2 regions of the Duganella sp. BJB1802 genome follow, and region 1 is predicted to be linked to the other one. Evidence: predicted binding sites of a transcription regulator. Region 1 holds the regulator's gene; the other holds the start of a gene.
What was found. The regulator sigma-54, encoded in region 1, starts transcription at its own class of promoters, with help from an activator protein. The targets are predictions, from matches to a motif close to TGGCANGNAANCTGCTTT.

Region 1 (14,452 bases):
GGCTTCGAGGCGCTGGTGTTCAAGGCCTCGCGCGGCATCGAGGACATCTACGAGCTGACCTACATCCGCAAGGATGGCAGCCGCTTCCCGGCCATCGTCTCGGTCAGCCCGCTGCGCGACGCCGAGGAGAAAGTCATCGGCTATCTGCTGATGGGCACCGACAACACGGCCCGCAAGCAGGTCGAGCGCGAACAGGCGCTGCTGGACCAGCGCCTGCGCGAACAGCAGCTGGCGCTGCAGGAGACCAATGTGGAGCTGGAGGCGGCGCGCGCGCTGGCCGAGACGGCCAACCGCGCCAAGTCGGAATTCCTGTCGGCCATGAGCCACGAGCTGCGCACGCCGCTCAACGCGGTGCTGGGCTTCGCGCAGCTGCTGGCGTCGGACAAGCCGCCGCCCAGCGCCGCGCAGCAGCGCTCGCTGGACCAGATCCTCAAGGGCGGCTGGTACCTGCTGCAACTGATCAATGAAATCCTCGACCTGGCGATGATCGAATCGGGCAAGGTGACCATGTCGCAGGAATCGATGGGCCTGTCCGAGGTGCTCAAGGATTGCCAGGCGCTGATCGGGCCGCAGGCGGAAAAGCGCGGCATCCGCCTGTTCTTCGCCGCGCTCAGCGAGCCGTTCTTCGTGCACGCGGACCGCACGCGCGTCAAGCAGGTGATGATCAACCTGCTGTCGAACGCGATCAAGTACAACCGGCGCGGCGGCATGGTGACGGTGGCGTGCGCGGCCGGCAGCGAGGGCATGGTGCGCATCAACGTCACCGACACCGGCGCCGGCCTGAGCACCGAACAGATGGCGCAGCTGTTCCAGCCCTTCAACCGGCTGGGGCAGGAGGACGGCGCCGAGGAGGGCACCGGCATCGGCCTGGTCGTGACCCGGCAGTTGACCGAGCTGATGGGCGGCGCCATCGGTGTCGACAGCGAGGTCGGCGTCGGCACCACGTTCTGGATCGAGCTGGCCGCCAGCGACGAGCCGGTGCTGGAGACCGCCGCCTACGGCGCGCCGGTGCTGCTCGACGAGCGCGACCGCGCCACGCAGAAGACGCTGCTCTACATCGAGGACAACCCGGCCAACCTGAACCTGGTGGAGCAGCTGATCCAGCGCCGCAGCGACCTCAAGCTGCTGACCGCGATCGACGGCCACGGCGGCATCCAGCTGGCGCGCGCCTACCAGCCGGACGTGATCCTGATGGACATCAACCTGCCCGGCGTGAGCGGCTACGGCTGCCTGAAAATCCTGCAGGACGACGCCGCGACGGCGCACATCCCGGTGATGGCGCTGTCGGCCAACGCCATGCCGCGCGACATAGAAAAAGGCGTGGAGGCGGGCTTCTTCCGCTATCTGACCAAGCCGATCAATGTGGTCGAGTTCATGGGCGCGCTGGACCTGGCGCTCGCATTCGCCGCCGAGCACGGCGGCCTCCACCTCAGCACCAACGGAAGCGCATCATGATAGACCCCTCTGAAATACTCGGCGCCGAGATCCTGATCGTCGACGACCAGGAAGCCAACGTCATGCTGCTGGAGCAGATGCTGGCCAACGCCGGCTACACCCGCGTGAGCAGCACCATGGACCCGGTCGCCGTGTGCGGGCTGCACCGGCAGCACCACTACGACCTGATCGTGCTGGACCTGCAGATGCCCGGCATGGACGGCTTCGCCGTGCTGGAGGCGCTCAAGGACATCGAGCCGGACGGCTACGTGCCGGTGCTGGTGGTGACGGCGCAGCCGAGCCACAAGCTGCGCGCGCTGCAGGCCGGCGCCAAGGACTTCGTCGGCAAGCCGTTCGAGCTGGTCGAGGTGGAGACGCGCATCCGCAACCTGCTGGAGGTGCGCCTGCTGCATCGCCGGCTGCACCGCCACAACCAGCAGCTCGAATACACGGTGCTCGAACGCACGGCCGAGCTGCGCGCCAGCGAGGCGCGCTTCCAGCGCCTGGCGGAGCTGTCGACCGACTGGTACTGGGAGCAGGACGCCGACGGCGTGCTCACCCACTGGGCCGGCCCGGTGGCCGACATGGTGGGCATCGGCGGCGGCGACGCCGGCGGCTGGGACGTCGCCGAGCACGCGCTGCTGGAGTCGAACATCGCCGAGCGCAAGGCCTTCCTGGACTTCGTCTACAGCCGCACCATCGGCGGCGCGCTGCAGTATCTGCAGGTCAGCGGCGAACCGATGTTCGACGAGACGGGCCGCTTCGCCGGCTACCGCGGCGTCGGCCGCGACGTCACCGCGATGGCGGCCATGTTCACGCGAAAATAGGCGCGGGCTGTGCCGTTAGTCGCGCGCGCGGCTTTGTTGGGTATAATCGTCGGATTGCAAGCGTCTGCCTTTCGCACCCGCCTCACTCCTCACTAGAAAAATACTCTTCATGGCATCTTCCAACGATAACGTCAGCATGGCGCTGTTCTGCGATTTTGAAAACGTGGCGCTCGGTGTGCGCGACGCCAATTACGACAAGTTCGACATCAAGCCGGTGCTGGAACGTCTGCTGCTCAAGGGCAGCATCGTGGTCAAGAAGGCGTATTGCGACTGGGACCGCTACAAGGGCTTCAAGGCGCCCATGCACGAGGCCAACTTCGAGCTGATCGAAATCCCGCACGTGCGCCAGTCCGGCAAGAACTCGGCCGACATCCGCATGGTGGTCGACGCGCTCGACCTGTGCTACACCAAGTCGCATGTCGACACCTTCGTCATCATCTCCGGCGACTCCGATTTCTCGCCGCTGGTGTCCAAGCTGCGCGAGAACGCCAAGAAGGTGATCGGCGTCGGCGTCAAGCAGTCGACCTCGGACCTGCTGGTGGCCAACTGCGACGAATTCATCTTCTACGACGACCTGGTGCGCGAGAGCCGCCGCGCCAAGCGCGAGTCCAGCACCGAGACCAAGCCGGCCGTCAAGCGCTCGCCGGAAGAGGAGCGCATGCGCCGCGAGGAGATGGACAAGCGCCGCAACCAGGCGGTGGAAATCGCCGCCAACACCTTCGAGGCATTGGTCTCCGAGCGCGGCGACAGCGGCAAGATCTGGGCCTCCGTGCTGAAGGAGGCGATCAAGCGCCGCAAGCCGGACTTCAGCGAGTCCTACTATGGCTTCCGCACCTTCGGCAACCTGATCGAGGAATGCAAGGCGCGCGGCCTGCTGGAATTCGGCCGCGATGAAAAGTCCGGCGCGTATGTGTATCGCGGCACCGGCGTGGCGACGCCCGGCTTGCAGGTGAGCGAGGCGCCGCTGGACGGCGCGCAGGCCGAGGCGCAGGATGGCGGCAAGCAGGAGTCGCGCCGCAGCCGCGGCCGCGGCCGCACCGCCGCCGAGCGTTTCGCCGAGCGTCAGGCCGAGCGCCTGGCGCAGCAGGCGCGCGTCGCCCAGCCTGCCGAGGACGAGGCGGAGCAGGACGTGCCGGCCTATGTCGAGCCCGAGCAAGTTGCTGGTCAGCCGGAAGCGGCGGCGGAACCTGCGGCCGAGTCCGATCGTGGCCGTGGCCGTGGTCGCGGCAATCGCGGCGGACGCAAGCAGGGTGAGCGTCAGGAACGGGCCGAGGCTGCGGCCGAGGCGCCGGTGGTCATCGAAGCGGCGGTCGAGCTGCCGGTGGTGGCCAGCGAGCCGGTGCTTGCCATCGACGCGCCGGCCAAGAAGAAAAGCGGCCAGAAACCGCCCGCACGCAAACTGAAAGAGGCCGCCAAGCCGAAGGCCGAGGACGCCGCATCGGGCAAGGGCGGCAAGGGCGCGAAGAATGCGCGCGGCGGCAAGGGCGCGGCAGCGGTGAGCGGCGAACAGCCGGCTGCAACGCCTGCGCCTGCGCCGGTCGAAGCGCCGGCCCCGGCGGCGCCGGCCGAGGCCGAGGCCGAAGCCGCGCCGGCCGCCAAGCCGGCCAAGGCCAAGGCCGCCGCCAAGCCGCGCAAGCCGGCGGCGCCACGCGCACCGCGTGCGCCCAAGGCCGCCGCCGCCAAAGCCGAGGAGTAATCCCGGACGGGGAGGGCGGGCCGACTCGGCTGATCGTATAATGGCAATGTTTTCATCTGCCTAACAACGGTGCCGAACATGCCCATCCTCTCCGAAATCACGCTGTATCCGATCAAGTCCTGCGGCGGCATCCCGCTGCAGGAAGCCACGCTGACCGTCACCGGCCTGATGTCCGGACAGATCTACGACCGCGAATGGATGGTGGTCGACGGCGCCGGCGTCTGCCTGACCCAGCGCGACCATCCGCGCATGGCGCTGATCACGCCCAGCCTCAAGGGCAGCACCTTGGAGCTGCGCGCGCCCGGCATGCTGCGGCTGGAAATTCCGCTCGACCTGCCCGATCCCTATCTGGCGCCCACCCTCACCACCCAGGTCTGGGACGACACCGTGCTGGCCTACGACTGCGACGACCTGACCGCCGCATGGTTCACCCAGGCGATCGGCGTGCCGTGCCGGCTGGCGCGCTTCCACGCCAACGCCGAGCGCGCCGTCAGCGAGAAGTGGACCAACGGCGTGGCCGCCACCACCATGTTCTCGGACGGCTATCCGATGCTCGTGGCCGGGGCCGCTTCGCTGGACGACCTGAACGACAAGCTGCGCCGTGCCGGCCGCGAGGCCATCCCGATGAACCGCTTCCGTCCCAACCTGGTCGTGTCCGGCATCGAGGCGTTCGAGGAGGACTACGTCGAATCGTTCCAGCTGGGCGACGCCTTGCTCAAGCCGGTCAAGCCATGCTCGCGCTGCCCCATGCCGTCGGTCGACCAGGCCACCGGCCAGTTCGGCCCCGACCCGCTGGACATCATGCAAAGCTATCGCGCCAAGGCCGAGCTGGATGGCGCCCTGTGCTTCGGCATGAACGCCATCCTGGTCGCCGGCGAGGGCCAGCAGGTGCGGGTGGGGCAGGAAATCGTCGTCACGCTGGCGTTTTAACGCGCTCAGGCATTCCCAATCGGCAAAAGTTGGCGTAATGTGGCAAGGGGAATGAAACCAGCTGATGAGTAAGGGCAAATATGACGCAAACTGCAACAGGCAAGTTATCGCCGCAGACTGACCACGCCGCGCGCGCGGTGGATCTGGCGGCCGAAAACCAGGCCCTGCGGGCGCGCATGGCTTACCTGCTGGAGCAGGCCGAGCGCAACCACTCCATCATGACCCGCCACCAGGCGTTCGACCTGGACATCGTCAGCGCCGCCAATTTCCCCGAACTGATCGGCACCATCTTCCGCGTGCTGCCGGTGATCTCCGAGCTCGACAGCGTGACCCTGACCCTGGTCGACGAGGACGCCGACATCCGCACCGTCATGCTCAAGCTGGACGTGGTGTTCGAGGATTTCCCCGAGCTGATCTTTGTGGAATCGCTGGACGGGCTGGGCTTCGACCTGGGCCAGCGCAACGTCTACACGCCGACGCCCAAGCCGCTGCTGGGGATGTACGACGCGCAGCGCCACGCGACGCCGTTCCCGCGGCCGCCGGCCGGGCTGCAGAGCGTGGCGCTGGTGCCGCTGCTGCGCAACAAGCGCATCATCGGCAGCCTCAACCTGGGCAGCTGCGACCCGACCCGCTTCACGCCCAGCCTGGGCACGGACTTCATCGAGCACATGGCGTCGATCATCGCCATCTGCCTGGAAAACGTCATCAGCAACGAGATGTTGAAGTACATCGGGCTGACCGATTCGCTGACCGGGGTCTACAACCGGCGCTACATCGACCGGCGCCTGCTGGAAGAGATCGCGCGTGCGCGGCGCCAGAAATATCCGATCTCGTTCATGTACATCGACATCGACCACTTCAAGCGGGTCAACGACACGGTCGGCCACGGCGGCGGCGACGACGTGCTGCGCGAAGTGGCCACCCGCATCAAGAACGAGCTGCGCACGTCGGACGCGCTGGCGCGTTTCGGCGGCGAGGAATTCGTCGTGTTGCTGATCGACGCCAATCTGGAAAGCGCGGCCTTCGTGGCCGAGCGCATCCGCGCCAGCGTGGCCGGCAGCATGATCGCGCTGTCGCAGGAATTGCAGTTGTCGGTCACGGTATCGATCGGCGTGGCCTGCCTCAATCCCGGCGAAGCCGAAGGCGACCCGGCAGCCATCGCACGCGCCTGGGTGGCGCAGGCCGACACGCTGCTGTACGTCGCCAAGGAAACCGGCCGCAACCGCGTAGTGAGCCGCGCCGAACCTGTTGCGCAACACGGGGGCAAGTCGACATTCGGATACGAGCTCAACCGTAGGCGCCTACGGTTGAGCTCGTGTCCGAATGTCAGACTTGACCCCCAGCCAACGGCAGAGTCCGTGTCCGAATGTCAGACTTGACCCCACTGTGTTTTAGCGCAGCAGGCGCTGCTCGGCGCGGTTGACGGCTTCGGCCGTGCCGCGCAAGACCACCACGTCGCCCGCTTCCAGCACCAACTCCGGCGTCACGTCCAGCCTGCCCTTGCCGCGCCGGATGCCGCTCACCTCGGCGCCCGCGCCGGCCATGTCGATCTCGCCCAGCGACTTGCCCACGCCGGCCGCGCTGTCGCTCAGCGTCACCGAATGCAGGCGTTCCATATCCGCCTCCTCGCCGGCGTCGCTGGCGCCGTGGAAGTAGCCGCGCAGCGAGGCGTAGCGTTCCTCGCGCGCCGTCTGCACCCTATGCACCACCCGCCGCAGCGGCACGCCCAGCATCACCAGCGCGTGCGAGGCCAGCATCAGGCTGCCCTCCATCAGCTCCGGCACCACCTCCGCAGCGCCGGCCGCCTTCAAGCGGTCGAGGTCGGTATCGTCGTACGAGCGCACGATCACCGGCAAGGTCGGCGCCAGCTCGTGCACCAGGTGCAGCACCTTCAGCGCCGACGGCGTGCTGGCGTAGGTGATCACCACCGCGCTGGCGCGGTAGATGCCGGCCGCCACCAGGCTTTCGCGCCGCGCGGCGTCGCCGTAGGACACGTTGCGCCCGGCCGTCTGCGCCTCCTGCACCCGCTCCGGATCCAGGTCCAGCGCGTGGTAGTCGATATTTTCCTCGGCCAGCAGGGTCGCCAGGCTCTGCCCGCTGCGGCCGAAGCCGCACACGATCACGTGCTTGTTGGTGGACATGGTGCGGCTGGCGATCTTGGTCAGCGCCAGCGATTGCATCATCCATTCGTTGCTGGAGACCTTCATCACGATCTGGTCCGACTTGGCGATGATGAACGGCGCCACCAGCATCGACAGCACCATCGACGCCAGCACCACCTGGATGATGAGCGGGTCCATCAGATGGCTGCCGCCGGCCAGGTTCAGCAGCACGAAGCCGAACTCGCCGGCCTGCGCCAGCGCCAGGCCGGTACGCATCGACACGCCGTCCGAGGCGCCGAACAACTTGGCCAGCCCGGCGATCAGCGCGAACTTGAGCAGCACCGGCCCCGCCAGCAGCACCAGCACCAGCCACCAGTGCGTCATCACCAGCCGCACGTTGAGCAGCATGCCGATGGTGATGAAGAACAGTCCCAGCAGCACGTCGCGGAAGGGCTTGATGTCCTCCTCCACCTGGTGCTTGTACTCGGTCTCGGAGATCAGCATGCCGGCCACGAAGGCGCCCAGCGCGAGCGACAGGCCGGCGCGCTCGGTGATCCAGGCCGCGCCCAGCGTGATCAGCAGCAGGTTGAGCATGAACAGTTCCTGCGAGCGCCGCTTGACCACCACCGTGAACCAGCCGCGCACCAGCTTCTGGCCGAAGAACAGCAACAGCGCCAGCACGATCACGGCCTTGACGCCGGCCCAGGCCAGCGTCTCGGCCAGCGCGTCCGGCCGCTGGCCCAGCGACGGGATCAGGATCAGCAGCGGCACCACGGCCAGATCCTGGAACAGCAGGATGCCGATGATCTTGCGGCCGTGCGCGCTTTCCAGCTCCAGCCGCTCGGTCAGCATCTTGGAGACGATGGCGGTGGACGACATGGCCAGCGCGCCGCCCAGCGCGAACGAGGCCTGCCAGCCGATGTGGATGGCCGGCGGCAGCTGGGTGGCGATGGCCCAGCCGAACACCATGGTGGCGGCGATGGTCAGCACCACCTGCGCCATGCCCAGCCCGAACACGATGCGGCGCATGGCCATGAGTTTGGGCAGGGAGAATTCCAGCCCGATGGAGAACATCAGGAACACCACGCCGAACTCGGCCAGCGAGTGGAAGGCCTCGCTCGACTCGGCCAGGCCCAGCGCGTGGGGGCCGATCAGGATGCCGACCGCCAGGTAGCCCAGCATCGGCGGCAGTTGCAGCATGCGGAAGGCGACCACGCCCAGCACCGCGCTGCCCAGCAACAACAAGGTCAATTCCAAAGGTGTAAACGTCATATCAACCTGGCCAGAAAATATTATTTCGTTGTTTGTGGGCTGTAGGGGCCCTTATGTTGTTACTGGCAAGTTTTTTGCTTTCTCAATTCGGCTATACTTGGGCATGAGTGTAACCCATGAAAAAACAATGCTGAAAGCTTTTGACGCAAATATGGCCGCGCATGCGTTGCGCCTTGCCCGCGACACCCTGCAGAACGAGGCCGAGGCCATCGCCGCCCTGAACGCCCGCCTGGACGCCGACGACAGCGTGGTGCAGGCCATCGAACTGTTGCTGAACTGCAAGGGCCGCGTGGTCGTGTCCGGCATCGGCAAGTCCGGCCACATCGGCCGCAAGATCGCCGCCACGCTGGCCTCGACCGGCACGCCGGCGCTGTTCGTGCATCCGGCCGAAGCCGCCCACGGCGACCTCGGCATGGTCACCGCCGACGACGCCTTCATCGCCATTTCCTACTCCGGCGAGAGCGCCGAGCTGATGACCATCCTGCCGGTGGTCAAGCGCATGGGCAGCAAGGTCATCGCCATGACCGGCAAGCCCGGCTCCAGCCTGGCCGGCATCGCCGACGTCCACCTGAACGTGGCCGTGGCCAAGGAAGCCTGCCCGATGAACCTGGCGCCGACCACCTCCACCACCGTCACGCTGGCGCTGGGCGACGCCATCGCCGTCGCGCTGCTGGACCTGCGCGGCTTCAAGGAGGAGGACTTCGCCCGCTCGCATCCGGGCGGCGCGCTGGGCCGCCGCCTGCTGACCCATGTGCGCGACGTCATGCGCAGCGGCGACGCCGTGCCCAAGGTCACCGCCGACGTCAAGCTGACCGACGCGCTGCTGGAGATCACGCAGAAGGGCATGGGCATGACCGCCGTGGTCGACGCCGACAACAAGCCGATCGGCGTGTTCACCGACGGCGACCTGCGCCGCATGATCGAGAAGGTCCAGGACTTCACCAAGGTCGTGATCCGCGACGTCATGCACGCCAACCCGCGCAGCATCTCGCCGGAAAAGCTGGCGGTCGACGCCGTCGCCGTGATGGAGCAGTTCCGCATCAACCAGATGCTGGTGACCGACGCCGACGGCAAGCTGGTCGGCGCATTGCACATCCACGACCTGACCCGCGCCAAGGTGATCTGATGACCGAACCGACCTATGTGGAACGCGCCGCGCGCGTCAAGCTGATGATCTTCGACGTCGACGGCGTGCTGACCGACGGCAGCCTGCACTACGGCGCCGAGGGAGAGGCGCTCAAGACCTTTAATGTGCATGACGGCCTGGGCATCAAGCTGCTGCAGGAGTCCGGCGTGCAGACCGCCATCATCAGCGCGCGCACGTCGCCGCAGGTGATCAAGCGCGCGGCCGACCTCGGCATCGGCTTCCTGCACCAGGGCGGCCACGACAAGCTCACGCCGTTCAAGGCGCTGCTGGAAAAGACCGGCCTCACCGCCGAGCAGGTCGGCTTCATCGGCGACGACGTGGTCGACCTGCCCATCCTCACGCGCGTCGGCTTCGCGGTGGCCGTGCCGAACGGCCGCGCCGAGGTGCTGGAGCGCGCCCACCACACCACGGTCGCCGCCGGCGGCCGCGGCGCCGTGCGCGAAGTGTGCGAACTGCTGCTGCACGCGCAGGGCACGTACGAGCGCGTGATGGCGCAGTTCCTGGTTTGACGAGGACCGAGCATGCATAAGAGAACAGCCCACCGCTGGCAGCTGACCATCGTGATGGTGGTCGGTGTGTTGGTCGCCGTCGGTAGCTTCTGGCTGGTGCAGGTGGTCAACCAGGCCGGCCAGCAGGCGCAGGCCGACCAGCACCGCGACGAGCCGGACTACATCATCGACCGCTTCAGCATGGTCCGCATGAACAAGACCGGCCAGCCGGCCTACATCATCTCCGGCGAGAAGCTGACCCACCGGCCGGTCGGCGACGCCTCCGACATCGACAAGCCGTACGTGCACAGCCTGTCCGGCGACCAGCCGCCGATGAATATGCATGCCGACACCGCCCATGTCGACCAGGGCAATACGCGCGTCAAGCTCAGTGGTAATGTGGACGTGGTGCGCCCGGCCACGCCGAAGGCGCAGGCGCTGCGCATGACGACCTCGACCCTGACGGTGTACCCGGACGAGGAACGGATGGAAACCACGGCGCCGGTGGCGCTGGAAATCGGCAACGCCACCGCCAACGGCGTCGGCATGAAGGCCAACAACGCCACCCGCGAAGTGCAGCTGGGCGGACGCGGGCAGCTGGTGCTGCCGCCGCGCCCCGGCCATTGAAGAACCAACGATGAAGAATGGAATGACGATGAAAAAACTGATGTTTTCGGCCGCCGTGCTGCTGATGGCGGCCTGTGCCGCCCACGCGGAAAAGGCCGACTCCACCAAGCCGACCACGATCCAGTACGACGACCTGCAGATCGACGACGTCAAGCAGGTCAAGACGCTGATCGGCAACGTGATCCTGACGCGCGGCACCTTGCTGCTGAAGTCGCCCAAGGCGGTGATGACCACCGACCCCGAAGGCTACGACTTCGTCGTGCTCACCAGCACGCCCGGCACGCCGGCCACCTTCCGCCAGAAGCGCGACGGCGCCGGCGACCAGTGGGTCGAGGGCGAGGCCGAGCGCATCGAATACAGCAACAAGACCGACCTGGTCAAGCTGTTCTCCAAGGCCAAGGTGCGTCGCCTCGAAGCGGGCCGCCTCAGCGACGAGGTCAACGGCGAGTTCATCTCCTACGACAGCCGCAAGGAACAGTTCGCCGTGAAGAACACCGTCACCGGCGAGAGCAAGCCGGGCGCCGGCCGCGGCACCATGGTGATCCAGCCGACCATCCGCCCGGCCGCGCCGGCCACCGCGCCAGCAACCACGCCGGCCGCGTCGACGCCGCCGGCCACGGAGAAGTGAGCATGGAACCATCCTGCGGTAGCACCCTGATCGTACGCGGCCTGCAAAAGACCTACGGCAAGCGCCAGGTCGTGCATGACGTCTCCCTGCAGGTCGAATGCGGCGAAGTGGTGGGCCTGCTCGGCCCCAACGGCGCCGGCAAGACCACCTCGTTCTACATGATCGTCGGCCTGGTGCCGTCGGACGCCGGCAGCATCGACATCAGCGGCACCGACATCTCCTCGCTGCCCATCCACCGCCGCGCCTCGCTCGGCTTGTCCTACCTGCCGCAGGAAGCGTCGGTGTTCCGCAAGCTGACGGTGGAAGAAAATATCCGCGCCGTCCTCGAAATTCAGAAAGTGGACGGCAAGCCTTTATCCAAGGCTGCCATTGATGAACGGCTCAATACCCTGCTGGCCGATTTGCAGATCGAAAAGCTGCGCGAGAACCAGGCGCTGTCGCTCTCGGGCGGCGAGCGCCGCCGCGTGGAGATCGCGCGCGCACTGGCGACCAACCCGCGCTTCGTGCTGCTCGACGAACCATTCGCCGGGGTCGACCCGATCGCCGTCATTGAGATCCAGCGCATCGTGCGCTTCCTCAAGGAACGCGGCATCGGCGTCCTCATTACCGATCACAATGTGCGCGAGACGCTGGGCATCTGCGACCGCGCATATATCATCAACCAGGGCACGGTATTGGCTTCAGGCCGGCCAGACGACATCATCGCCAACGAATCGGTGCGTCGCGTGTATCTGGGTGAACACTTCCGTATGTAAAACCCATGAAACAGTCTTTGCAACTGCGCACGTCGCAGCACCTCGCGCTGACGCCTCAGCTGCAGCAGTCGATCCGGCTGCTGCAACTGTCGACGCTGGAGCTGCATCAGGAACTGGAACAGCTGCTGACCGATAATCCGCTGCTGGAGCGCCTCGACGACCCGCTGGACCGCTCGCTGCGGCTGCTGTCGGACGGCGCCATCAGCCAACAAGCCCCGGTCGGCGACGCGCCGCCCGAAGGCCCGCCCAACGCCCAGGAAGCGCCTGCCGCCGACGCCGACAACTACGACGGCCCGGCCGCCGACACCGAGAGCACCAGCAGCGACGCCGACGTCGACTGGAGCGACGCCGGCCGCAGCAAGGCGCCCGACGACGAGGATTCGCGCCCGCAGCTCGAGGCCAGCCACTGCACGCTGCGCGAGCACCTGATGGAGCAGATGCGCGTGACGGTGCTGGAGATGCGCGACCGCGCGCTGGTCGAGCTGATCATCGACGCGCTGGACGAGAACGGCTACCTCGAGGAATCGCTGGACGAGATCCACGCCCGCCTGCCGGAGGAGCTGGAGGTGGACATCGACGAGCTGCGCACCGCCTTGTCGCTGCTGCAAAGCTTCGACCCGATGGGCGTGGGCGCGCGCAACGCGTCCGAATGTTTGGCGCTGCAGATCAAGCGCCTGCCGGGCATACCGATGGTGACGCGGCGCATGGCGCTGGCCATCGTGGAAAATCATCTGACCTGGTTCGCCCAGCGCGACTTCAACAAATTGAAGAAGGCGCTGGTGTGCGACGACGAGGATTTGCGCGAAGCACAAACCGTCATCCGCCAGTGCAATCCACATCCGGGCTCGGCGTTCGCGTCGGACGTGTCGGACTACGTGGTGCCGGACGTGATCGTCAAAAAAGCGCGCAACGGCTGGCAAGTGAGCCTCAACAACGACGTCATGCCGCGCCTGCGCGTGAACGCCATGTACGCCAACCTGCTCAAGCAGGGAAAAGGCGAGGGCGCGATGGGCGCGCAGCTGCAGGAAGCGAAGTGGCTGATCAAGAATATGCGCCAGCGTTTCGACACGATTTTGCGCGTCGCACAAGCGATAGTAGAACGACAAAAGAACTTTTTCTCCCATGGCGCGGTTGCCATGCGCCCCCTTGTGCTTCGCGAAATTGCTGATACACTGGGTCTACACGAGAGCACTATTTCTCGTGTAACAACTCAAAAATATATGCTGACCCCGCATGGCATGTTTGAGTTGAAATATTTCTTTGGTAGCCATGTCGCCACCGAAGCGGGGGGGGAAGCAAGTTCGACGGCGATACGCGCACTCATCGTGCAATTGACAGGAGCAGAAGACCCGAAAAATCCTTTATCCGACAGTAAGATTGCGGACATGCTGGGAGAACAAGGCATGGTGATTGCGCGACGAACTGTTGCCAAATATCGCGAAGCTTTAAAGATCCCGCCAGTCAGTCTCCGCAAGTCTTTGTAGTTACTTGGTTCCTGCGCGCCCGGTGGCAATGGGCCCCGCACTAACCGTAAGAAGCGACATTATCTTTAGGAGTGTGTATGAATCTCACCATCAGTGGACATCATCTCGAAGTGACCTCTGCCATCCGTGAATACGTGCAGAGCAAGCTGGAACGCGTCACCCGCCACTTTGATCAAGTGATTGATATTGCTGTCATCCTGACCGTAGATAACCTTAAAGAGAAAGAGAAACGCCAGAAGGCTGAAATCAACCTGCGCATGTCGGGCAAGACCGTCTACGTGGAAAGCCTGTCGCAGGACCTGTACGCCGCCATCGACACCTTGGTCGACAAGCTGGATCGGCAGGTCATGAAGTACAAAGCCAAGGTCCAAGAGCACGGCCACGATGCGATCAAGCATCTCCCGGATAGCTACGAACCCGCTGCCGCCGCCCTATAACAACGGCCTCGGCACCATCAAACTAAGGGCGCACTGGCGCCCTTTTTTGCGCCCGCATAGAATAGGGTTTTCACCACTATCCTGCGACCTCATGAGCGAATACGTCCACACCAGCGTCAGCAACGGAACCGGCTTCATCACGCTGGACCGGCCCAAGGCCTTGAACTCTTTATCGCTGGCGATGGTGCGCGCGATCACGCAGGCGCTGCTGGCATGGCGCGACGACAGCGCCATCGCCGCAGTCGTCATCCGCAGCAGCAGCGAGAAGGCCTTCTGCGCCGGCGGCGACATCCGCTTCTTTTACGACGCCGGCCGCGCCACGCCGCAGGGCGGCAGCGCGCTGGTGGAGGACTTCTTCACCGAGGAGTACGCGCTCAACCACCTGATCCATTTTTATCCCAAGCCCTACATCGCGCTGATGGACGGCGTGGTCATGGGCGGCGGCATGGGCGTGGCGCAGGGCGGTCCCGGCTGCCGCGTGCGCATCGTCACCGAGCGCACGAAGATGGCCATGCCGGAGGTGAACATCGGCCTGTTCCCTGACGTGGGCGGCAGCTACTTCCTGTCGCGCGCGCCGGGCAAGCTGGGCTGCTACCTGGGCGTGACCGGCGTGACCATCGGCGCG
Region 2 (14,452 bases), on a different contig from region 1:
GAAGATGCCGGACGCGCGGCCGGCCCGGTCCAGCAGCGGCCCCTTGGTGGACTGGAACAGCGCCTCGCGGCCATCGGGCAGCATGACGTGTTCCTCGCTGGTCTGGGCGCGGCCAGTCCGCATCACCGACTGGTCGTGCTGCCGTATCCTGGCGGCCGACTGCGCGGAGAACAGCTGCTCGTCGGTGCGGCCCAGGATCTGGTCGGCAGGCCGGTCCAGAAAAGCCACCGTCGCCGGGTTGACCAGCAGGTAGCGGCCCTGCAGGTCCTTGACGTACACCGCGTCCGAGGTGCCGCCGACGATGCCGCTCAACAGCTTGCGGTCGGACTCGCCCTTGCGCAGGGCGCTGCGCATGAATTCGCTCAGCATGCTGGCCACCACGCCGTTGACGATCAACAGCAGCCACTGCATCAGGTCGTAGTGGTCGCTGAAGTCCAGGCCGTGCAAGGGACGCAGCACCAGCCATTTGATGCCCACCGCCGCCGTCGCCGTCGCCAGCAAGCCCGGCCCCAGGCCGCCCACCAGCGCGCTGATCATAATCGGCAGCATGAACATGACCAGCAAGGGACGCGGCTCGCTGGCGTCGACCAGCAGCACGCGGATCATCAGCATCGCGCCGACCAGCACCAGCGCCAGCGGATAGTGGCACCAGCCATAGCGGCGGCCGACGCCGGGCATCAAGCCACGGGCCGCCACCTCGAACAACGGCTGGCGGCGGTCGGCGCCGGCCGACACCGCCCGCATCGCCAGCGCATAGCCGGCCGCGCTGCACGTCACGAAGAACACGCCCTTGGCGCCGGACAACCAGACCATGGTGTCGGTTTTAAGGGCGGACAATAGCTGGTCCGACAACAGCACCCAGGCCGTGCCGAGCACGACGTAGGTCGCTGTGACCAAAACGATAAATCGGGAATGATTGCTAGCCATGACAGGCACCGGAGTGGTAATAATTGCTTGAGAGTAGCATCGGCACTGGGGTATGCCCAGCAATGCCGCGCGCCGGCCGGCGGTAAATCGCACGTCCTTGACTTAAGTCAAATTTGACAAAGCCCGTTGTGTTAATCGGTGCACAATCGGGCCAGGAGGCCGTTAGCGCGTCGCCAACATTGTTTTCGCTTGAGCCTGACGCAGCGTCAGGCTTTACGATCTGCTGCATTGTCCTGAAGGAGTCCACATGCAGCCCAACATCCCCTCCCCGCTCGGCCAGCTGGCCGGCCCCAAGCCCAGCGCCTGGATGACCGCCACCCTGCGCGCCGCCCACCAGCTGTACGATGCGCCGCTGATCCTGCGCGATCCGGTCGCCGTGCCCCTCCTCGGCGCCGAGGGCGCAGCCCGGCTGCATGGCGACGGCGAGCGCCAGCGCCATCCGCTGGCGGCCGCGATGCGCGCCACGCTGGTGGTGCGCGCCCGCCTGGCCGAAGACAGCTGGCAGGCCGCGCATCGCGGCGGCGTGAACCAGTACGTGATCCTCGGCGCCGGCCTCGACACCTACGCCTATCGCGCCGACTGCCTGCCGTCCGCGCGGCTTTACGAGGTCGACCTGCCCGCCATGCAGCAATGGAAGCGCGCCTGCCTGCGCGCGGCCGGCATCGCCGCGCCGGCGTCGCTGGCCTATGTGGCCACCGACTTCGAACAAGCCTCGCTCAGCGCCGACCTGCAGCTGGCCGGCCTGGACGCCGACGCGCCGGCCTGCTGCTCCTGGCTGGGCGTGACGATGTACCTGCCGGCGGACGCCGTCATGCGGACCCTGCAGGACGTGGCCGGCTTCGCGCCGGGCAGCAGCATCGTGTTCGACTACTGCGTGCACGACAGCCATCTGGGCGAGACCGAACGCATGGGGCTGCAAGTGGTGGCCGCCGCGCTGGCGGCGCAGGGCGAGCACCTGCTGAGCACCTTCGATCCGCAGGCGCTGGAACACATGCTGCGCCGCTTCGGCTACAGCCGGGTCGAGCACTTCGGCGCGCCGGAACTGAGCGAGCGCTATCTGGGCGGGCGCGGCGACGGCCTGCGCCTGAGCGGCATCTTCCGCATGGTCCGGGCCACGGTTTGACGTACACTGCGGGCATGGAAAAAACCGTGTTGAAAATCGGCGAGCTGGCCGCGCGCGCCGGCCTGACGGTGCGCGCGCTGCACCACTACGACAGCATCGGCCTGCTGACGCCGTCGGCCCGCGCCGATTCCGGCTACCGCCTCTACAACCGCGACGACGTCGCGCGCCTGCACCACATCCAGACGCTGCGGCGCTTCGGCATGTCGCTGGCCGACATCGCCACCTTCCTGGCCAGTCCGGACGCGCCGTTCGCCGACATCGTCGCGCAGCAGATCGCCGCGCTGGGCAAGCAGATCGAACAGGCAACCATGCTGCGCGAACAGCTGACGCGGCTGCAACAGGTGCTGAGCAACGGCGGCAGTCCCGAGCTGTCCGACTGGCTGCAAACGCTGGAGAAGATGGACCTGTACGACAAGTACTTCACCCGCGAGGAATTGAAGCGCCTGCCCTTCTGGCAGCAGGACGCGCGCCGCAACGCCGCCTGGGCCGCGCTGGTGGCCGAGGTGGAAACGCTGATGGCGCAAGGCGTGCCGCCGGACGACGCACGCGCGGGCGAACTGTCGGAGCGCTGGATGCGGACGCTGCAGCACGACACCGCCGCCAATCCCGAGTTCGCGCGCCGCATCACCGTCATGCTGGACCGGGAGGTCAAGGCGCAGCAGCAGACCCGCATCACGCCGGCGCTCAAGGAATACGTGTCGGCGGCGATGGCCGCGCGCAAGCTGGGCATCTACGCGCGCTATCTGGACGCCGACGAGATGCACACCATGCGCGCCAACAGCGGCAAGAACCAGGACGAGTGGATGGCGCTGATCGCCGGCGTGCACCAGCATCTGGAAGACGGCGTCGCCCACGACGCGCCGTCGGCGCAGGCGCTGGCGAAGCGCTGGATGGACCTCTACATGTCGCAGATCGGCGGCGACCCGGCCACGCTGGCCAAGATCCGCGCCGCGCACGACCAGGAACCCGCGCTGCTCAGCGGCACCTGGATCACGCCCGCCATGCTCGACTACATCAGGATCTCCTACGCCACGCTGGCTTGATCAAGCGTAAGGCGAGCACCGGCATTGCGTCCTAAGATCGCGGAGGTGCCACCGTCCAGGAGACCAGCATGACCCGACTCGTAGCCCCGATGCTGTTGATGCTGACGCTGGGCGCCTGCCACGGCGCGCGCGACGCCGACAGCCTGATGGAACAGGCCCGGCAATACCGTGCGCGGGGCGAAACCAGATCGGCCATCATCGAACTGAAAAACGCCCTGCAAAAAGCGCCCGAAAACGCCCGCGCCCGCCTGCTGCTGGGCGAGGTGTACATCGAAGCCGGCGATGCCGCGTCGGCCGAAAAGGAACTGCGCAAGGCCAAGGCGCTGGGCATGGCGCCGGCGGAAATCCTGCCGCTCCTGGGCAAGGTGATGCTGATGCAGGGCCAGTTCCAGAAACTGCTCGACGACATCAAACCGGACCCGGCCAGCCCGCACCGGACGGCGCTGCTCGTCCTGCGCGCCAACGCGCATCTGGGCCTGGGCGACACTGAGCAAGCCCGGCAACTATTCGACGAAGTGCTGGCGAAAGAAGCGGACCTGGCCGACGCCCTGCTGGGCCAGGCGAAGATCGCCGCGCTGTCGCAGCGCCTGGACCTGGCCACCGAGCGCATCGAACGCGCCCTGGCCAAACATCCCGACAACATCGACTGCCTGCGTTTCAAGGGCGACCTGCTGCGCCTGCAGGGCAAGGAAGCGGAAGCCCTGCTGACGTACAAGAAAATCCTGACGCTGCAACCGAACAATACCCAGGCCCACATCGACAGCGCCAACCTCCTGATCCAGGGCAAGAAACTGGCCGAAGCCCGCGCCGAGATCGACGCCGCCCGCAAGAACGCGCCCGGCAGCCTGCAGGTGTTCTACACACAAGCCCTGCTCGATTTTCAGGAAGCGAAATACCCGGCGGCGCGCGACACCCTGCAGCAGATCTTGCGCGCGATGCCGGATCACATGCCCAGCGTCCTCCTGATGGGTTCGGTGCAGCTGGCGATGGGCTCGTATCTGGAGGCCGAGCTGTCCTTGCGCAAATTCCTCGACGCGTATCCGCACCAGGTCTACGCCAGCAAACGCCTGGCCGGACTGCTTTTGAGGAGCGGCAAGACCGACGATGCGCTCGCCGTGCTGGAACCGCTGCTGGAGGCCAACCGCAAAGACGTCGAATTGCTGGCCCTGGCCGGACAGGCGCAGATGCAGGCCCGGCATTTCGCCAAGGCGGCCGAGTACTTCCAGGCGGCCAGCGACCTGGCGCCGCAAACGGCCAGCCTGCACACCTCGCTGGGCTTGAGCCGCCTGGGCGCGGGCGAATCGGCGCGCGCGGTGGCCGAACTGGAACAGGCGACCACGCTGGACGACAAGAGCGGCCGCGCCGGCATCCTGCTGGCGATGACCTATTTGCGCAACCAGGAATACGACAAGGCCTTGTCGGCGATCACCGCGATGGAGCGGCACGACGGAAAAAATCCCCTAATACAAAACATGAAGGGCGGCATCCTCCTGTCCAAACACGACCTGGCTGGCGCGCGCGCCGGCTTCGAGCAGGCGCTGGCGCTGGACCCGTCCTACCTGCCGGCGCTGGAGAACCTGGCGCAAATGGATCTGGCGGAAAAGAAACCCGAACAGGCCCGCCAGCGTTACGAGGCGGCGCTGGCCAGGGACAAGCGGAACGTCGGCCTGATGACGGCGCTGGCCCGCCTGGCCCTGCGACGCAACAACGCCCCGGAAGCGATGCGCTGGCTGGAACGCGCCACCGCCGAACATCCCGACGCCCTGACGCCGGCCTTGCTGCTGGCGAATCTTTACCAGGGTGCCGGCGCAAAGGACAAAGCCCTGAAACTGGCCCAGTCGCTGCTGACCAGCCATCCGGCCGATCCCGACGCGCTGGCGCTGCTGGCGCAGATCCAGGTTGCCAACGGCAACTACGAGGCGGGGCTGGAAAACTATAGCAAGCTGGCCGCAATACAGCCGGCGTCGGCCGCTGTGCAGCTGCGCATTGCCTATGCCCAGGCCGCGCTCAAGGACCAGGCCGGCGCACTCGATTCGGCCAAGAAAGCTTTGCGCCTGAAGCCGGACTGGTTCGAAGCGCAAGTCCTCACCGCGACCTTGCTGGTGGAAAATAAAGACTACACCGACGCGCTGGCCCTCGCCCAGACCGTGCAGCGCCAGCGGCCCGACCTGCCGGCGGGGCTGACACTGGAGGGCGATATCTGGACGGAGCGGCAGAAACCGCAGGAGGCACTGCGCGCCTACGAGCAGGCGTTCAAGATGAGCAAGCTGCCGCCGCTGGCGATCAAGCTCCACCAGGCGCTGCTGAAGGCGGGCAAAGGCAAGGAGGCGAACCAGCACGCCGCCCAGTGGCTGCAGCAGCACCCGGCCGAGCTCAGCGTCCGGCTCTACCTGGCCGGCGCCGAGCTGTCGGCCGGGCGCTACCCGGCGGCGATCGGCTTGTTCGAGTCCATCGTCCGGCTCGACCCGAAAAACGCCGTGGCGCTCAACAACCTGGCCTGGGCTTACCAGCAGGAAAAGGACGAGCGCGCCCTGTCCACCGCCGAACAGGCTTACCGGCTGGCCGGCACCAGCCCCGCCGTCCTCGACACCCTGGGCTGGATACTGTCCGAGCAGGGCGATACCGGCCGCGCCCTGCCCTTGCTGCGCAAGGCCAACACGCTGGCGCCCGACACGCCCGACATCAGCTATCACCTCGGCCTGACCCTGATGAAGGCCGGCAATATCATCGCGGCGCGCCGCCAGTTCGAACAATTGCTGGCCTCCGGCAAGGACTTCCCGAAACGCGCCGAGGTGAAGGCGAGGCTCGATGCGCTGTAGTGTCGGTTATTTTTACAGCCTCTCCATGACGGATCGGAAGAATACAAAAATACGCTTTTAAAACAACTACTTAGACATTCCTTCAAACATGGCTTGGCATTTGCTAGGTAGAGGGTAGCCGACCGGTTTCAGATGGGTTGGCAAAGTTTCGAAGCCCCTTGCGTAGCGACTCTTCATTCATCAGGAAGGAAATAAAATGAAAAAATTAGGCACACTAAGCGCTCTGCTGGGAGCGCTGTTCTCGGCCGGCGCAGTCCACGCGACAACGCTGGACACCCGTAGCGCCGCCAACGTGCTGTTTGCAGGCAACCCCGGAGAACCGGCCGCTCCCTCCGCCCTGGGCGGCGACGGCATCCTCCAGAATTTCACCGGGATCGACTGGCATCAAAACGGCGCGGGCCTGGTTCAGGGGTTCACGCTGACCCCCGCCAACAACACCGGCGACTTCGCCGACTTCACCCTGACGTACCAGGCCTTCGCCGCAGCCATCGGCAGCACCTCGGCGACGCCGGATCTGCGCGTCGCGCCCCCGGGCCCCGCCGTGGGCACCTATGAGCTGACCACCACCGCCACCTTACACGAACGGGCTACCTGCCTCAACGCGGGCTGCTCCACGGTCGCGCTCACCTTCACCCCCTCCACCACCAGCACCTGGACGGTGTATTTCGATAACTCGCCCGATGCCGACCAAGCGACCGGACTGGGATTCACCGATGGCGTAGCCATGCTGTCGGGCACTTGGGATGCGGAACTGTCGACCTTTTTAGCGACCGGCACGTCCGGCACTCCCGGCGCCACCGGCGTCGGCTCGGCGACGTTGGCCGGCACCGTGCTGATGACGAACGCGACCTACGTCTCGCCGGCCTTGGCCGGCACCCGGTTCGACACCACGCTCAACTTCCCCGGCCCCGCCGCGCCCGGTTTCACGCGGCCGCTGCTGGTCAACGGCATCGCGACCGGTCCGAACACGGATTCGCAATTCGTGTTGAACATCGACGGCGCCCAGCAATTCACGCCCGTGCCCGAGCCGGCCACGCTGGCGCTGGTTGCGGCCGGCATCTTCGGCATGGGCTCGCTCGGCCGCCGCCGCGAAAAGCGGCAATAATCCCTGGCCGGGGTCTGCGATCGGTAATCGGTAGAGGCCGGCGCTTGGGGGCGCCGGCCTTTTTTGGTCTTATTTCAGGCGCCGCGCCGGGCTGCCTCCCCAGATCTCGCCGGACGCGATGCGCGTTCCCTTGGCCACCAGCGAATTGGCCGCCACGATGGCGTTGTCGCCTATCGTCACACCGGACAGCACCACCGCATGGGCGCCTATCGTGACATGGTCGCCTATCGTGATGAAATAGTGTCCCAAGGTATCGCCCTCGATCACATGAGGCACCAGCAAGGCCGTCTCGCCCACCACGCTGTTGGCGCCCATGGTCACGAACGAGGGATCGTAAATGATGCCCGAGCTGTAGGTGTTGGCGCCCAGGCGGGCACCCAGCCCGAGGTAGATCAGCCGCATGATCGGGATCGGAATGATGCCGCCGCGTATCAGCGAATTGAACAGGATCAGGTAGAACAGGACGTAGACCTGATAGATGAACTCCTGCCTGGAGCCGAATTCGATATTTCCATCATGCAGAGGCAGCGCCCACATGAAAATACGGAAGACCAGCATGCCGTACAGGTAGACCAGCACCACGGCCGCCGCAGTGACGGCCACGCCCCGGAAATCGCCCAGGCCGGGAATATTGCCCACGCCGCACCAGGCGCTCAGCACTGCCAGCAGCAACACCAGCGCCAGCATGGAAAGAAACACGACAATCGCGGAAGGTCTGATTTTTCGCATGAAAAAACTCCCCACAAGAAGGTCGATTATAGGGAAAGGTGGTTTTCCGGTCGCCGATTTGCCTTGATCCCGCTCAAACGTCGCGCAAATGAAAAAGCCGCTGATACCTGACGGCATCAACGGCTTTCGAATTTGGTTGCGGGGACAGGATTTGAACCTGTGACCTTCGGGTTATGAGCCCGACGAGCTGCCAGACTGCTCCACCCCGCGTCTGATGTAATCATTATAGGGCAAATCCTTACATTAGGCAATATTAATCCTGACATCGCTCGCGATAGTCCGAATAAATGCTGTTACCTATAGGCATAGGACATGCCGAACAGGCGACTATCGGTGTAAAGTAGTCAAAGTGAGCATATCCACCGACTTGAGTTATCCCCTATGAAATTTTGTTCCGAATGCGCCGCCCCCGTCAGCCTGGCGATCCCGGCCGGCGACAACCGCCCCCGCTACGTGTGCGGCAACTGCGCCACCATCCACTACCAGAACCCCAAGATGGTCCTGGGCACCATCCCCGTGTGGGAACGCGACGGCGAACTGAAGGTGTTGCTGTGCAAGCGCGCGATCGAGCCGCGCCACGGCTACTGGACCTTGCCGGCCGGCTTCATGGAGAACAACGAAACCACCGCCGAAGGGGCCATCCGCGAAACCCAGGAGGAAGCCGGCGCCAATATCGCGCTGGGCCAGATGTTCTCGCTGCTGAACGTGGCGCGCGTGCACCAGGTCCACATGTTCTACCTGGCCACGCTGCTGGACCTGGACTTCGCCCCCGGCGAGGAAAGCCTGGAAGTGCAACTGTTCAGCGAGGCGGAGATTCCGTGGGACGACCTGGCCTTCCCCACCATTCACGCCACGCTGGAACTGTTTTTCGCCGACCGCGTCAAAATCCGTGAGGGCGGCAGCTACGGCTTCCACACCCAGGACATAGTCCGCAGCATGCGTTCAGATAACTCGACAACGTGATTCCCTGGCTAGAAACCGACAGCCCCTTCCCCGACGTGGCGGAGGCGCTGACCACCGATGCGCCCGGCCTGCTGGCGGCCGGCGCCGACCTGTCGCCACAGCGTTTGCTGATGGCCTACCGGCACGGCATCTTCCCCTGGTTTTCCGAAGGCCAGCCCATCCTGTGGTGGAGCACCGATCCGCGCATGGTGCTGATGACCGACCAGTTCCGCATCTCGGACAGCCTGAAGAAAACCCTGCGCAAGGTCGAGCGCGAGATGGCCGCCGGTGGCCGCTGGCAGGTGCGCTTCGACAGCGCCTTCGAACAGGTGATGCGGGCCTGCGCCGCGCCGCGCAGGGACGGCCCCGGCACGTGGATCTCGGAAGACATCATCGCCGGCTACACCGGCCTGCACAAGCTGGGCTACGCCCACTCGGCCGAGCTGTGGCTGGACGGCCAGCTGGTCGGCGGCGCCTACGGCGTCTCGATCGGCCGCATGTTCTACGGCGAATCGATGTTCGCGCGCGTCACCGACGGCTCCAAGATCGCGCTGGCCTACCTGGTGCGCTTCCTGCGCCAACACGGCGTGAAAATGATCGATTGCCAGCAGGAGACCGGCCACCTGGCCTCGCTGGGCGCGGCGCCGATTCCGCGCGCGCAATTCCTGGCGCATCTGCGCAACACTATTGAATTGCCTCAGATCACTGTGTGGGAACCCATTGCACCGCTGGCTGCGGACAGTTAAGCTAAAGGTGACCAGCGCCTTCGGAAACTTGGCGCTATCATAGGCTTACACCACCGCTCTCGATAGGACGCGCATGACGCACCTGAACGATCTGCCTTTCGCGACGCTGCAGTTTTACACGACGGCGCCCTACCCCTGCAGCTATCTGGACGCGCGCCAGGCGCGCTCGCAGGTGGCCACGCCCTCGCACCTGATCAACGCCGACGTGTATTCCGAGCTGGTCAAGAACGGCTTCCGCCGCAGCGGCATCTTCACCTATCGCCCGTATTGCGACGGCTGCCAGGCCTGCATCCCGGTGCGGGTGGTGGCCGACCTGTTCGCGCCCAGCCGCGGCCAGCGGCGCGCGTGGGTCAAGCATGGCAACCTGGTCGCCGGCGTGGCCACGCTGTCGTTCTCGGACGAGCACTACGACCTCTACCTGCGCTACCAGAGCAAGCGCCACGCCGGCGGCGGCATGGACCAGGACAGCCGCGACCAGTACGCGCAATTCCTGCTGCAAAGCCGGGTCAACACGCGGCTGGTGGAGTTCCGCGAACCGGGCGGCACGCTGCGCATGGTCAGCATCATCGACGTGCTGTCCGACGGCCTGTCGTCGGTCTATACCTTCTTCGACCCGGATGTCGAGGGCGCTTCCTACGGCACCTTCAACGTGCTGTGGCAGATCGCCCAGGCGCGCGAACTCAAGCTGCCCTACGTCTACCTGGGCTACTGGATCAAGGAAAGCCCGAAGATGTCGTACAAAACCAACTTCAAGCCGCTGGAGGCGCGCATCCGCGGCGAGTGGAGCGTGCTGGACGCCTGATAAAATACGGGGAACACCAACAAGAGCTCCCCATGTCCGAAAAATTCCTGTACTCGCTGGCCCGTCCGCTGCTGTTTTCCATGGACGCCGAAGCCGCCCACCACTTCACCCTTCCCGCACTCAAGCGCGCCGCCGCCCTGGGCCTGACCAAGCTGGTCAAGCAGCCCAAGGCCGACCCGCGCACCGTGATGGGCATTACGTTTAAAAACCCGGTCGGCCTGGCCGCCGGCCTGGACAAGGACGGCGCCTACATCGACGCGCTGGCCGACCTGGGCTTCGGCTCGATCGAGGTGGGCACCGTCACGCCGCGCGCGCAGCCGGGCAACCCCAAGCCGCGCATGTTCCGCCTGCCGGAGGCGCACGCCATCATCAACCGCATGGGCTTCAACAACGGCGGCGTCGACGCCTTCGTCGCCAACGTGCAGTCGTCGCGCTTCTACCAGGACAAGGCCGGCGTGCTGGGCCTGAACATCGGCAAGAACGCCGACACGCCGATCGAGCGCGCCACCGACGACTACCTGCACTGCCTGGAGAAGGTCTATCCCTACGCCAGCTACGTGACGGTCAACATCTCGTCGCCGAACACCAAGAACCTGCGCCAGCTGCAAGGCGGCTCGGAACTGGACGGCCTGCTGGGCACGCTGAAGGACGCCCAGCTGCGCCTGGCCGACCAGCACAAGCGCTACGTGCCGCTGGCGCTGAAGATCGCGCCGGACATGGACGGCGACCAGGTCAAGAACATCGCCGACGCGCTGCTGCGCCACAAGATCGACGGCGTGATCGCCACCAACACCACGCTCAGCCGCGACGCCGTCACCGGCATGCTGCACGGCGCCGAGGCGGGCGGCTTGTCGGGCGCGCCGGTGTTCGAGCTGTCCAACACGGTGATCCGCCTGCTCAAGGCCGAGCTGGGCGATGCCGTGCCCATCATCGGCGTCGGCGGCATCCTGCGCGGCGCCGACGCCAAGGTGAAAATGGCGTGCGGCGCGCAGCTGGTGCAGCTGTACAGCGGACTGATCTACGCCGGTCCGGCGCTGGTGCGCGATTGCGCGGACGCGCTGCGCGGCAACTAAGGAACAACCAAGGAGACGGCATGCAGCAGACTCAACTCGGAACGAGCGACCTCAGCGTCAGCAAGATCTGCCTGGGCACGATGACCTTCGGCGAGCAGAACACCGAAGCCGACGCGCACAGCCAGCTGGATTACGCGCTCGAGCGCGGCATCAACTTCATCGACACGGCCGAGATGTACCCGGTGATGCCGCGCGCGGAAACGCAGGGCATGACCGAGCGCCACATCGGCAGCTGGCTGAAGAAGAGCGGCGCGCGCGGCAAGGTGGTGCTGGCCACCAAGGCGGCCGGGCCCAGCCCGCACATCAGCTGGGTGCGCGGCGGCCAGCAGAACTTCGACGCCGCCAACCTGCGCGCGGCGGTCGAGACCAGCCTGCAGCGGCTGCAGACCGACCATATCGATTTATACCAATTGCACTGGCCCAGCCGCAACGTGCCGGTGTTCGGCTCGAACGCCTTCAATCCCAAGCTGGAGCGTCCCTGCGTGGCGATCGATGAAACCCTGGCCGCGCTGGGCGACTTGATCAAGGAAGGCAAGATCGGCGCGATCGGCGTGTCCAACGAATCGTGCTGGGGCGTGAACGAGTTCATCAAGCAGTCCGAGATGGGTGGCCTGCCGCGCATCGCCACCATCCAGAACCTGTACAACCTGACCGCGCGCCACTTCGAGACCAGCCTGCTGGACGAGACCTGCTACCGCGAGAACGTCAGCCTGCTGGCCTACAGCCCGCTGGCGTTCGGCCAGCTGACCGCCAAGTACCACGACGACCCGAAAGCCAAGGGCCGGCTGACGCTGTTCCCGCCGACCTGGAGCCCGCGCTACCTGCGTCCGGCGGTGCTGTCCGCCGTGGCGCAATACGCCGAGCTGGCGCGCGCCAACGGCCTCACGCCAACGCAGCTGGCGCTGGCGTGGTGCTACTCGCGCTGGTTCGTGGCCTCGACCATCATCGGCGCCACCAACCTGGCGCAGCTGAAGGAAAACATCGACGCCTACAGCGTGCAACTGCCGCCAGAAGTGCTGGCCCAGGTCGACGCCATCCACGCCGCCATCCCCAACCCCGGCCAATAACCGGGCGCTTTTAAACAACACTCTTTTCGCCGATCTCGCGTGAAAAGAGTGTTGTTCCTGCACGTTATCCCAATCTTGCATATCATTAGACGTAACCATTCGTGGGCAGCAACTTTGCGCACTGGTAAGCTTTCCTCATCGTCAACGTAGAAAGACCGTCTCATGAGCACACGCCGCACCGTCCATCCCCTCGCCCGCCCTCTGCTGCTCAGCAGCCTGATCGCCACCACCGTCATTCCCGCCTTCGCCCAGCAAGCCGTCGCCGACGGTGAATTGCAGTCCGTGGTCGTGACCGGCACCTATGCCAAGAACCGCCGCACCATCGACTCCGAATCGCCGGTCGACGTGATCGGCGCGAAAGACCTGCAGGCCAGCGGCTCGAGCGAACTGGCCACCGTACTGGGCCGCCTGCTGCCGTCGATGAACTTCCCGCGCCCATCCGGCGCCGACGCCAGCGACGCGGTGCGCCCGGCCCAGCTGCGCGGCCTGTCGCCGGACCAGACGCTGGTGCTGGTCAACGGCAAGCGCCGCCACACCTCGGCGGTGGTCAACGTCAACGGCACCCAGGGCCGCGGCTCGGCGCCGGTGGACCTGAACGCGATCCCGCTGGCCGCCATCGACCACATCGAGGTGCTGCGCGACGGCGCGGCGGCCCAGTACGGCTCGGACGCGATCGCCGGCGTGATCAACATCATCCTGAAAAAAGGCGCGGCCGGCGGCGAGGCCGAAGTGGGCTGGGGCGAGTACCAGAAACGCGACGGCAAGGCGCTCACCGTGCGCGGCTCGACCGGCTTCAACCTGGGCGACCAGGGCTGGGTGCGCGTGGCGCTGGAAGCGTCCGACCGCGATCCGACCAACCGCGCCGGTCCCGACCTGCGCAATCCGGCGGAACCCCGCTACGGCAAGGTCAACCAGCGCTTCGGCGATCCCGAGACCCGTCCGCGCACCGTGTTCGTCAACAGCCAGTACCGCGTCAACGATGACATCGACTGGTACGCCTTCGCCAACTACGGCCAGCGCAACACCTCGGCCGCCGCCACCTGGCGCACCGCGCTGGTCGGCACGGCGCAACGCACGCCGCTGTATCCGGAAGGCTTCCTGCCGCTGGAGAACAGCGAGTCGACCGACCTGTCGCTGGTCACCGGCCTGCGCGGCGAGGCGGGCGGATGGCGCTGGGACGCCAGCCTGAACTATGGCAGCAACGAGTTCCAGCTGGACCTGGACCACACAGTCAACCAATCGCTGAACGCCGCCAGCCCGACCCACTTCTACGCGGGCAAGCTGAAGAACACGCAGCAGCTGTTCAACTTCGACATCGCCAAGGAGTATCCGGTGGCGGCCTTCAGCGGCCCGCTGACGGTGGCGCTGGGCGTCGAGGCGCGGCACGAGAAATATGAGATCGGCGCCGGCGACGAGGCGTCCTACATCGGCAGCGGCGCGCAAGGCTTCTCCGGCTTCCGCCCGATCAACGCCGGCAGCAACAGCCGCCACAACGAATCGGTCTACGCCAACCTGGAAGCGGAAATCACCAAGCAGTTCTCGGCCTCGGGCGCGCTGCGCCACGAGCGTTACAGCGATTTCGGCAGCACCACCTCGGCCAAGGGCTCGGCGCGCTACGCGTTCACGCCGGACTTCTCGCTGCGCGGCACGGCCTCGTCCGGCTTCCGCGCGCCATCGCTGGCGCAGCAGTTCTACACCATCACCACCACCAACTTCTCGGTGGTGAACGGGGTGAACACGCCGATCGAGACCGGCACCTTCGCGGTCGGCAGCGCCGCCGCGTCGGCGCTGGGCGCGACGCCGCTCAAGGCCGAGAAAGCCCGTAACTACAGCCTCGGCGTTCAGTTCTCGCCCACCCGCAACTGGAACACCACGGTCGACGCCTACCGCATCGACATCGACGACCGCATCGCGCTGTCGGCCAACATGACCTTGTCGCCGGCGCTGCAGGCGGCGCTGGCCAAGCAGTCCATCCTGGTCGGCGCCGGCCGCTACTTCACCAACGCCATCGACACCCGCACCACCGGCGTCGACGTGGTCAGCACCTACCGCTGGGACACCAAGGCCGCCGGCCGC

Region 2: pepA (flocculation-associated PEP-CTERM protein PepA) is a predicted target of sigma-54. The motif match lies at 6,002-6,019, and genes of this name have one in related genera.

Annotation. Positions count from the first base shown of each region.
Region 1 covers NZ_JABWEF010000009.1:322-14,773, reverse strand. Annotated here, with positions in the region: gene HUX88_RS15450 (hybrid sensor histidine kinase/response regulator) at 1-1,455, shown strand, start outside; gene HUX88_RS15445 (response regulator) at 1,452-2,261, shown strand; gene HUX88_RS15440 (NYN domain-containing protein) at 2,371-3,957, shown strand; gene HUX88_RS15435 (MOSC domain-containing protein) at 4,036-4,887, shown strand; gene HUX88_RS15430 (diguanylate cyclase) at 4,968-6,266, shown strand; gene HUX88_RS15425 (monovalent cation:proton antiporter family protein) at 6,279-8,261, opposite strand; gene HUX88_RS15420 (SIS domain-containing protein) at 8,389-9,387, shown strand; gene HUX88_RS15415 (HAD family hydrolase) at 9,387-9,917, shown strand; gene lptC (LPS export ABC transporter periplasmic protein LptC) at 9,930-10,523, shown strand; gene lptA (lipopolysaccharide transport periplasmic protein LptA) at 10,552-11,151, shown strand; gene lptB (LPS export ABC transporter ATP-binding protein) at 11,154-11,906, shown strand; gene HUX88_RS15395 (RNA polymerase factor sigma-54) at 11,912-13,390, shown strand; gene hpf (ribosome hibernation-promoting factor, HPF/YfiA family) at 13,468-13,827, shown strand; partial or broken gene HUX88_RS15385 (3-hydroxyisobutyryl-CoA hydrolase) at 13,919-14,452, shown strand, end outside.
Region 2 covers NZ_JABWEF010000019.1:145,503-159,954, forward strand. Annotated here, with positions in the region: gene HUX88_RS25715 (bifunctional diguanylate cyclase/phosphodiesterase) at 1-927, opposite strand, end outside; gene HUX88_RS25720 (class I SAM-dependent methyltransferase) at 1,175-2,050, shown strand; gene HUX88_RS25725 (MerR family transcriptional regulator) at 2,065-3,093, shown strand; gene prsT (XrtA/PEP-CTERM system TPR-repeat protein PrsT) at 3,162-5,912, shown strand; gene pepA (flocculation-associated PEP-CTERM protein PepA) at 6,109-7,017, shown strand; gene HUX88_RS25740 (DapH/DapD/GlmU-related protein) at 7,087-7,746, opposite strand; tRNA gene HUX88_RS25745 (tRNA-Met) at 7,880-7,956, opposite strand; gene HUX88_RS25750 (NUDIX hydrolase) at 8,128-8,709, shown strand; gene aat (leucyl/phenylalanyl-tRNA--protein transferase) at 8,706-9,434, shown strand; gene HUX88_RS25760 (arginyltransferase) at 9,508-10,236, shown strand; gene HUX88_RS25765 (quinone-dependent dihydroorotate dehydrogenase) at 10,269-11,309, shown strand; gene HUX88_RS25770 (aldo/keto reductase) at 11,330-12,376, shown strand; gene HUX88_RS25775 (TonB-dependent siderophore receptor) at 12,539-14,452, shown strand, end outside.